DNA from 4 places in the Spirillospora sp. NPDC000708 genome. Region 1 is predicted to be linked to each of the others. Evidence: riboswitches for the same ligand, from Rfam matches in the RefSeq annotation. Region 1 holds a riboswitch; each other region holds the start of a gene.

Region 1 (2,190 bases):
GGCACTGCGCTCGTAGAGCCACGGGTACCAGGGCCGGGCCCGGTCCTTCGAGCCCTTCGGCACGTCCAGGAAGACCCGGTCGCAGAGCCCGGAGACCAGGTCGGCGCCGGTCTCCTGCGCGGCGGAGAGCAGGTTGAGGCAGGCGTGCCGGTCCAGCAGGTCGTCGCTGTCGAGGAACATCACGTACCGGCCGTCCGACCGCTCGACGCCGACGTTGCGCGGGCGGCCGCAGCCTCCGGAGTTGACGGGCAGGTGCACCGCCCCGACCCGGCCGGGGTGCGCCGCGGCGAGCCGGTCCGCGGCCTCGCCGGTGCCGTCGGTGCTCGCGTCGTCGACGATCACCGTCTCGACGCCGCCCAGCGACTGCGCGAGCGACGAGGCGACCGCCCGCGGGAGCCGGGCGGCGTCGTTGTAGGCGATCACCACCACGCTCACATCCGGGCGCACCCGCATGGGCATCCCCCTCCGCTCCGCCGGCGTGTCAGGGGTTCCTTTCCAGCAAGGAGGCGTCAAGGGCCAACTCAGATCAAAAGCTGTCAATGCTTAGCATTACCCGACAGGTCGCGGCAGACCACCTGGGAACGCCAAAGGCGCCCGGTCGAGGACCGGGCGCCTTCCATCCGCACGAATCAGATCATTCGCCTGCGGGACGGATCATCGAGACTTGGCGTAGTCGGGGTATCCGTAGCCGACGACTTCGGACTTGTCGCGGATCTTTTCCTTGACGGCGTTGTCGGTGTTGCCCTCGATCGTGGTGATCGTTCCGTTGCCGTTGTCCTTGACGACGAGGCCGACGTGGTCGATGTCGTCGATCCCGCCGCGGGACCCGTTCTGCCAGTCGAAGAACACGACCGCGCCGGGCTTGGCGGTGTCGCCCCAGCGGTGGGCCTTCTCGAACCAGGAGGCGTGCTGGACGGTGTAGGCGTCCCAGCCCATGTTCTTCACGCCCGTCTGCGCGCTGAGCCACGACACGAACATGTCGCACCACTCGGCGCCCCGGTAGTCGCCGACGCTGCCGCCGTCGCGCCGGGCGGTCACCGCGGCGTGCGGGGTGGAGGCGTACCAGTCCGCGTACTTGGTCGAGCCGCTGCGGCTCTCGCTCTCGCCGACCTGCGACTTCGCCAGCTTGATCACGGTGGACGCGGCGACCGTGCGGGACGCGGACCGGGTCGCCTTGCGGGGCGCGTGCTCGGTCCCGGAGCGCTCGGACACCACGCTCTCGCGGTGCTGCGCGGCGGCCTGGGCGGGCGTCTCGGCGGACGCCGTGCCCCCGGCCAGGGGGTTGAAGATCGCCAGTCCGACCGCGCCGGCCATCACACCCGCCACGGCGACGCCCACGGCCCGGTCCTCGGGGCTCATGCGGGCGAGCGCGGCGCGGGAGGCGGCGCCGGTGAGGCGCCCGCTCAGTCGGGGGGCGAAGTTCTTGGTAAAACGATCGAAACGACCGGTCATGCAGGGAATCTCCTTGTCTCCCATGACGCCTACCGGGTTAGCTGACGGATTCGGGCATGGAAGAGCCCTACGGCGCGGCCTGACGGACGCGCCGATTCACCCCTGGAACCTTGGGTCCCCGGCTCCGTCCGGTCGGGTGGACCTGGACGGACTCGGCCTCGCACCGCGGGACGCGGTGCCGGATATTCGGATGTATCTCAGCGACTGATCTCGAGGGGGCGCGCATATGCGGCGCGCGTCGCGTGCGGATTCCGCTCAGCGACCCTCGGCCGCGCATGGAAGCGGCCGGCGTGCAACGCATGGAACGCGCTGCTTGATTCGTGCAAGAAGGTACCAACACTCACAAGAAAAGCAAACCGGCCGCAAAAGGATCTTTTGCCTGCTCAACGCCGTTGCAACCCCGCTTCAACGACCACCCCCGGCCGGACCTTCCCGATCTTTCTCCGGACGGCCCGAAGCCCTTACGGCATAGGGGATTCCAGCCACCGCCCACCGGCCCAGGAAAGGTAAAATGATCAAAAGGCGCGGGACGCTTCCGCCCTTCACGGCCCGCCCGGGCGCCGCGGCGCAGATCACACGGACCGCGCCACTCCCCTGCCGATGTGGCCTACGTCACTCTGGTTCACGGGCGGCCTGACCTGCTGAAGATCACTCCACGTGCAGGGCGAACATCGTGGTGTCGTCGGCCGCCCGGTCGTGCTCCATCCGCGCGAGCACCTCGTCCAGCGCCAGTTCCGG
Region 2 (2,190 bases), on a different contig from region 1:
CGTTGACCTGGTGGTCGGACCTGCCGTCGGTCGTCTCCAGGTCGAGCATGAGCAGGTCGCCGGGCTGGAGGCCGGCGGACGTGACCGCCGACAGGAAGTGGTCGGCCTCCCGCACCGGGTCGTTCTTCGGATGCCCGTAGTGGTACGCGCCGCGGACCAGGCCGTTCTGGCGGATCTTCGCCCAGTTGGCGGGGAAGGTCGCGTCGTCGTGCCCGGTCCCCTCGGTGGCCTTGGCGATGCCGAACGCGAGGCGGCCGCCGCCCCAGTCGACGCCCCGGTCGTAGGTGGACACGTCCACCCCCTGCGGGAGGGGCCTCGACTGCTCGACGGCCTGGGACGGGGCCGCCTTCGACGCGGCGGCACCGGACGGGACCGCGTTCGGTGGGGCGGCGTTCGATGGAGCGGCGTCGGACGGGGCGGCCAGGTGGAGCAGGGCCCCGCCGGCGATCGCCGACGCCGCGAGCAGCTTCGCGAGCCGTTTCATCGGTCCTCCTCCCTTGTGGCGGGTGCCGTGGTGGCCGCCGTCGTCGCGCGCCGGTGCTTGAGGAAGACCAGCAGCGAGAGCGTCAGGAAGAGGACCGCGCCGACAGCGCTCCACAGCTCGACGGGCGGACCGTCGGTGGGAGCCGGCCGGGTATAGGCCATCGCGGCCGTCTTCGCGCCGCCCCCGGATGGGGGGCCGCCGTGATGCGCCGGTGCGGTGGCCGGCTTGCGGCCGATCGGGACCTTCTCGGGGTGCCCGTAGCCGACGACGTCGTCCTGGTCGCGGACCTTGCGCTTGACGAACCGCCCGTCGACGTTGCCCTCGATGGTGTGGATCCGCCCGCCGTCGACCTTGGTGACGATCCCGACGTGGTCGATGCCGTCGATGCCCTTGCCGCCGGACCAGTCGTAGAAGACCAGCGCGCCGGGGGCCGGCTCGGTGTCGAACGCCTTGTGCTTCTTGAAGAACGCCGCGTGCGAGGGCGTGTAGGCGTAGGCCCCGACCTGCTTGGCCACGCCGGCCTTCGTCGCGCCCCAGACGAGGAACATGTCGCACCAGGCCGCGTTCGAGAAGTCGTAGGAATGGTCGACGTTCTTCGAGTACCAATCCCCGAACTTGGTGTAGCCGCCTCCCTTCTCCGTGTACCCGAGCTCGGACTCGAGGTTATTGATCATTTCTTGGATGCCCGTGTCCAAGGGCCGTCCACCTCTCCTTTTCCGCCTGCCGGGTTAGCTGACGGGTTCGGGCCAGGAGACGGCCCTACCGCTGGCGACCAGCGGATTCACCCCAACGAACCTGGGTCCCCGGCTCCCTCTGGAGGGATTCGGCGGCCGGCCGGACTTCGGCCGATGCGGTGGAGACTAAGCACGGAATAAGGGCGTCACCAAATTTCCATGGCAAATAAATTATGCATAAGAAGGCACGCCGGAAAGCGAAATCCCCGGCGCCGTCGCGGTTCGCGGGCGAGCTTTTTCATGCACCCGGGTGCCGCATCAACCGATCGGTGGACCCGCCGGGTCGCCCGGACGGCGCGCGCCGTTCCGACCATCACCGGATGGGACCGGGCCCGCCGGCGGCGATCGTGGTCCTTGAACGGCCGGAACCGAGCACGAGGAGGACGTCCGTTGAACGACACGATCGGCGCGGCGATCCGCCTGCGGCGCCGCGCGCTGGGCATCACGCAGGCCCGGCTGGCCCGGATGGCCGGCCTCGACCAGCCGGCGGTCTCCCGCCTGGAGTCGGGTTCGCGCCTCCCGCCGCTGCCGGTGCTGGAGCGCGTCGCGAACGCTCTCGGGCTCCGCCTCACCATCGGCCTGGAGTCGCCGGCGGCACCGCCGGACGACCCCGCCGCGCCGCCACCGCGCTGAACGGGCCGGGCCCGGCGGCCGGATGCGGCGGCGCGGCCGGGCGGCCGGGGTCAGCCGGGCAGCCGGATGAGGCGCCGCTCGACGGCCGCGGTCACCGCGGCCGTCCGGGTGTCGACGCCGAGCTTGCCGAAGATGTGCACGAGGTGCGTCTTGACGGTGGCCTCGCTGATGAACAGGTTGCGCGCGATCCGCTGGTTGGACAGTCCCTTGGCCAGCAGTTCGAGGATCTCGATCTCGCGCGGGCTGAGCGCCGGGGCCGGTTCCCGGACCCGGTTCATCAGCCGGGTCGCGACCCGCGGCGACAGCGCCGTCTCGCCCCGCGCCGCCGTGCGGATGCCG
Region 3 (2,190 bases), on a different contig from region 1:
GCGGGCTCGTCCACCGTGATCAGCGGCAGCGGGCGCGGGTCGTCCGGGTCGGCGATGGTGTCGCCGATCATGATCTCCGGGATGCCGGCGATCGCGATGATGTCGCCCGGCCCCGCCTCGTCGGCGGGCTTGCGGGTCAGCGCCTCGGTCATCAGCAGCTCGGTGATCTTCACCTTCTCGATGCTGCCGTCGTGCCGGCACCACGCGACCTGCTGGCCCTTCTTGATCGTCCCCGCGTGCACGCGGCACAGCGCGATCCGGCCCAGGTAGCTGGAGGCGTCCAGGTTCGTCACGTGCGCCTGCAGCGGCGCGTCCGGGTCGAACGACGGCGCCGGGATCGTCTCGGTGATGACCGTGAAGAGCGGCTCCAGGTCCTCGCTGTCGGGCATGCCGCCGTCGGCGGGCTTGTTCAGCGACGCCCGCCCGGCGCGCCCCGAGGCGTACACGATCGGGAAGTCGATCTGGTCCTCTTCGGCGTCGAGGTCCATGAACAGCTCGTACGTCTCGTCCACGACCTCGTCGATGCGGGCGTCGGGCCGGTCGGTCTTGTTCACGACCAGGATCACCGGCAGCCGCGCCTCGAGCGCCTTGCGCAGCACGAACCGGGTCTGCGGCAGCGGCCCCTCGCTGGCGTCCACCAGCAGGACGACGCCGTCCACCATGGACAGGCCGCGCTCGACCTCGCCGCCGAAGTCGGCGTGGCCGGGCGTGTCGATGATGTTGATGGTCAGGCCGTTGTGCCGGACGGCCGTGTTCTTGGCGAGAATGGTGATGCCCTTCTCGCGCTCAAGATCGTTGGAGTCCATGACGCGGTCGTCGACGTCCTGGTTCTCGCGGAAGGCGCCGGACTGCCAGAGCATGGCGTCGACCAGCGTCGTCTTGCCGTGGTCGACATGGGCGACGATCGCGACGTTCCGGAGGTCGTCGCGCGTGGAGATGGGCATGCGGGCTCGCCTTGCGTGAGAGTTCGGGAGTCGCCGCAGACGCGCGGCTGCCACCATTCTACTTGGCGCACGGCGCCGCCTGTTCAGAGCCGCTCGTCCCCTGCCTCACACGGGCCTCGATTGGCCATCTTTGCCCATCCTTTGTAATCTTCCCGAGATCCGGTCGTCCGGAGCCCCACCCCCCGGGGCTGCGACCGGACCGCCGAATCCCCCGCGGCACCCACCCGCGGACGAACCGGGGACCCATCCCCCTGGGGTGAATCGACGCACGTCGTAGGGCGACTCCTGGCCCGAACCCGTCAGCTAACCCGGTAGGCGAGCGAGGAGAGGAGACACCGGCTTGGCACCGGACCCCCGTCCCCGGCGGCGCGTCGCGCCGACCGCCACCGCCGCCGCAGTGCTGGTCATCGGCCTCGGCACCACCGCCCCCGTCGCCGCGCACGCCGCGACCCCCTTCGGCCCCGCCGCCGCACCGCAGGCCACCGGGACGCCCAGCCCCCTCCCCACCACGGAGAAGGGGCTGAAGCAGAGCCTCAAGGAACTGAACGACGAGGCCGAGACGCTCACCGAGCAGTTCAACAAGACCCGCGTCGACCTCGGCCGCGCGGTCAAGGCGGAGAAGTCCGCCACCGCGTACGCGCAGAAGCTGCTGCAGCAGACCGAGCCCGCCCGCCAGCGGCTCGCCCAGCTGGCCGCCGCCAACTACATGAGCGGCGGACCCGACGCGATCTTCAGCTCCGGCGGCAGCGCCGACAGCCTGTCCGACTCGGCCTACCTCCAGCAGAACCAGGCCACCACCGTCCTCGCCCTGCAGAAGCAGGTCGACCAGGCCGAGGCCGCCCAGCGCGCCGCGCAGCAGCGGACCGAGCAGGTCAAGCAGGCCCAGGCGAAGGTCCAGGCCGCCCGCAAGGCCGCCAAGGCCAAGGTGGACGAGGTCATGAAGCGCCTCGACAAGCTGACCACCACCCACACCACCGACCCGAAGTCCGGCCTCACCGCCACGATCAAGGGTTCGGACCTGCCCGCCAAGATGGCCCGCAAGGCCCTCACCAAGCTCGGCAGCCCGTACGTCTGGGGCGCCGCCGGCCCGAGCTCCTTCGACTGCTCCGGCCTCGTCGTCTGGGCCTACGCCCAGGTCGGCAAGCCGGGCCTGCCGCACTACACCGGCGACCTCTTCCAGCTCGGCACCAAGGTGTCCCGCTCCTCGCTGCGCGCCGGCGACCTGGTGTACTTCGGCAGCAACCTC
Region 4 (2,190 bases), on a different contig from region 1:
ACGCCGACAGCGTGCATGGCGCTGAGAGCGCGCCACGCTGGACCACACAGGGCTCCGGCCCGGGCGGTCCCCCGGACAAGGGGCCGCCGCCATCACAACATCAGCGCCGCTCTTTCGCACGCGGGACAAAGGGTCCCGCGCACGGGCCCCATGACGCCCACAGGATCGCAGCGGCAGCGCCGAATCCGCGCCGTGCGGCGCGGAACCGGGGACCCACCTTCACCGGAGTCCGGAGCAGTTCCGGACGGACATTCCGGTACCCGGGGTGAATCGGTGCGCCTCTTCCGGCACGACCGGTGAGAGCCGCCGTAGGGCCACTTCCACGCCCGAACCCGACAGCTAACCCGGTAGGCGTCTGGAAGAAGGAGTGAACACTGTCCACCTACCCTCAGCAGAACGCCCCGCCGCGGCCGGATGACGGGCCCGGACGGGCCTCCTAGCCGAACGGCACCAATCTCTCCGGGCGCGGCCGTCCGCTGAGCGCACGGCCGCGCCCGCCCCCTCTTTCTCTGCCTCTCCGCGGGCGCGACGACAGCGCCCCCTCCCGAGAGGACCCCCATCCGAACCGGCGTGCCCGCCCCCGGGCGCGCCACCGCCGAGTCCGTCCCGTGCCCGCGTGGCCGGTGACGGAGCCGGGGACCCACCCATGTCCCCTCGGGGTGAATCGGCCTGCCCGCAGGCCGTAGGGCGGCTTCCACGCCCGAACCCGTCAGCTAACCCGGTAGGCGGCATGGAAGCCAAGGAGATCCCCCCGTGGCAGGCAAGCACCGCAAGGCAAGCCCCACCAGCGACACGACTCCCATCACCCCCGTCAGAAGGACCCCCGCGCACCACGCGGCCCCCGCGAAGAAGGCGGGCCGCGCGGCCGGGGCCGCCCCGGCGCCCAGGGTGATCACCGCCCAGGTCCTGCCCGAGGCACCGGACGCCGGCGGCGAGACCGCCCACGCGGCGGCGGGCGGCCGGCACCGCAAGAGCGGGCGCGCCGTCGCCTGGCGCACCACCGGCGGCGTGATCATCGGCGCCGCCGTCCTCGGCACCGCCGTGGCCACCGCGCAGGCGTCGGTCCTGCCGTTCGGCGGGCCGGAGCCCGCCAAGCCGGCCGCCGCGGCCGACCTGGCCGTCGCGCCCGCGCCGCAGAAGCACGTGTCCCCGCGCCGGACGCCCCAGGCCGAGGCGCCCGCCAAGGCGGCGCCCCGTCGCAGCACGGCGAGCGCGCCGGAGGCCGCCGGCCCCAAGGAACGTTCCAAGAAGTCCCGCCCGACCGCCGAGGCCGCCATCGAGCTCGCCCGCTCCCAGGTCGGCACGAGCCCCGACGGCAACGGCGACACCAAGTTCGGCGACTGGTACGAGGGCACTGAGCGCGCCAAGGAGACCGTCGCCCGCGACGGCGGGTCCGTGCAGGAGTACAGCGACGCCGAGTGGTGCGACATGTTCATCTCCTGGATCGGCGACAAGCTCGGCTTCACCGACCAGATCGGCAGCGACGCCTGGACCGTCGCGCACGCCCAGTGGTTCCAGGACAACGGCCGCTGGGGCGACGCGCCCAAGCCCGGCGCGATCGTCTTCTTCTCCTGGAGCGGCGGCAAGTCCGCCGACGACATCCAGCACGTGGGGATGGTCATCAAGGACAACGGCGACGGGACGATCCAGACCGTCGAGGGCAACACCGGGAACTCCGTGCAGGTCAAGGAGCGTTCGACGGACACCGTGGTCGGCTACGGCTACCCCGACTACGCCTAGTGACCCCGGACGGCGACACGGCGCCGGTGGCACCGCTTCCACGGAAGGCTCAATAGGATCGCGCGCATGGAGGACGGCCCACCGCAGGACGGCCCCGCCGAGGACGAGGGGCACGACGCCCCCGGAACCCGGCGGGGCGGTCCCGTCCTTCCGCGGGACCTGTGGGCGCGGCCCGGCGCCGTGACGCGGCGCCGGGCCCTCGCGTTGGGCGCCGGCGGCGCCGCGCTGCTGGCCGCCGGCGGCGCCGGGGTCCTCGGCGCACGGTCCAGCGGGTCCCGGGCCGCGGCCCGCACCGCCCGGCCCTCCGCTCCGTTCGATCCGGACACGGCGCGCGCCGTCCTGGCGAACCGGTCCCGCGCCGTCGCGGCCGGCGACCGCACCGCCTTCCTCGCCACGGTCTCCTCGGCGCCCGCCGCGTTCCAGGACGCCCAGGCCCGGCTCTACGACAAC

The links. A riboswitch is a leader RNA that binds a small molecule or an ion and turns the genes downstream of it on or off. The one in region 1 is predicted to bind cyclic di-AMP.
Region 2: linked by a shared signal. The riboswitch ahead of ABT299_RS50165 (CHAP domain-containing protein) and the one ahead of ABT299_RS02205 (CHAP domain-containing protein) in region 1 are both predicted to bind cyclic di-AMP.
Region 3: linked by a shared signal. The riboswitch ahead of ABT299_RS07935 (C40 family peptidase) and the one ahead of ABT299_RS02205 (CHAP domain-containing protein) in region 1 are both predicted to bind cyclic di-AMP.
Region 4: linked by a shared signal. The riboswitch ahead of ABT299_RS51480 (CHAP domain-containing protein) and the one ahead of ABT299_RS02205 (CHAP domain-containing protein) in region 1 are both predicted to bind cyclic di-AMP.

The regions. Positions count from the first base shown of each region.
Region 1 is NZ_JBEPCJ010000002.1:140,402-142,591, forward strand. Features, by position in the region: gene ABT299_RS02200 (bifunctional glycosyltransferase/CDP-glycerol:glycerophosphate glycerophosphotransferase) at 1-453, opposite strand, end outside; gene ABT299_RS02205 (CHAP domain-containing protein) at 655-1,452, opposite strand; cyclic di-AMP (ydaO/yuaA leader) riboswitch at 1,465-1,620, opposite strand; gene ABT299_RS02210 (SpoIIE family protein phosphatase) at 2,101-2,190, opposite strand, start outside.
Region 2 is NZ_JBEPCJ010000152.1:3,802-5,991, reverse strand. Features, by position in the region: gene ABT299_RS50170 (glycoside hydrolase family 25 protein) at 1-484, opposite strand, end outside; gene ABT299_RS50165 (CHAP domain-containing protein) at 481-1,158, opposite strand; cyclic di-AMP (ydaO/yuaA leader) riboswitch at 1,186-1,323, opposite strand; gene ABT299_RS50160 (helix-turn-helix domain-containing protein) at 1,609-1,851, shown strand; gene ABT299_RS50155 (response regulator) at 1,902-2,190, opposite strand, start outside.
Region 3 is NZ_JBEPCJ010000007.1:78,234-80,423, reverse strand. Features, by position in the region: gene typA (translational GTPase TypA) at 1-944, opposite strand, end outside; cyclic di-AMP (ydaO/yuaA leader) riboswitch at 1,135-1,278, shown strand; gene ABT299_RS07935 (C40 family peptidase) at 1,285-2,190, shown strand, end outside.
Region 4 is NZ_JBEPCJ010000175.1:2,519-4,708, reverse strand. Features, by position in the region: cyclic di-AMP (ydaO/yuaA leader) riboswitch at 168-369, shown strand; cyclic di-AMP (ydaO/yuaA leader) riboswitch at 594-736, shown strand; gene ABT299_RS51480 (CHAP domain-containing protein) at 754-1,740, shown strand; gene ABT299_RS51475 (hypothetical protein) at 1,807-2,190, shown strand, end outside.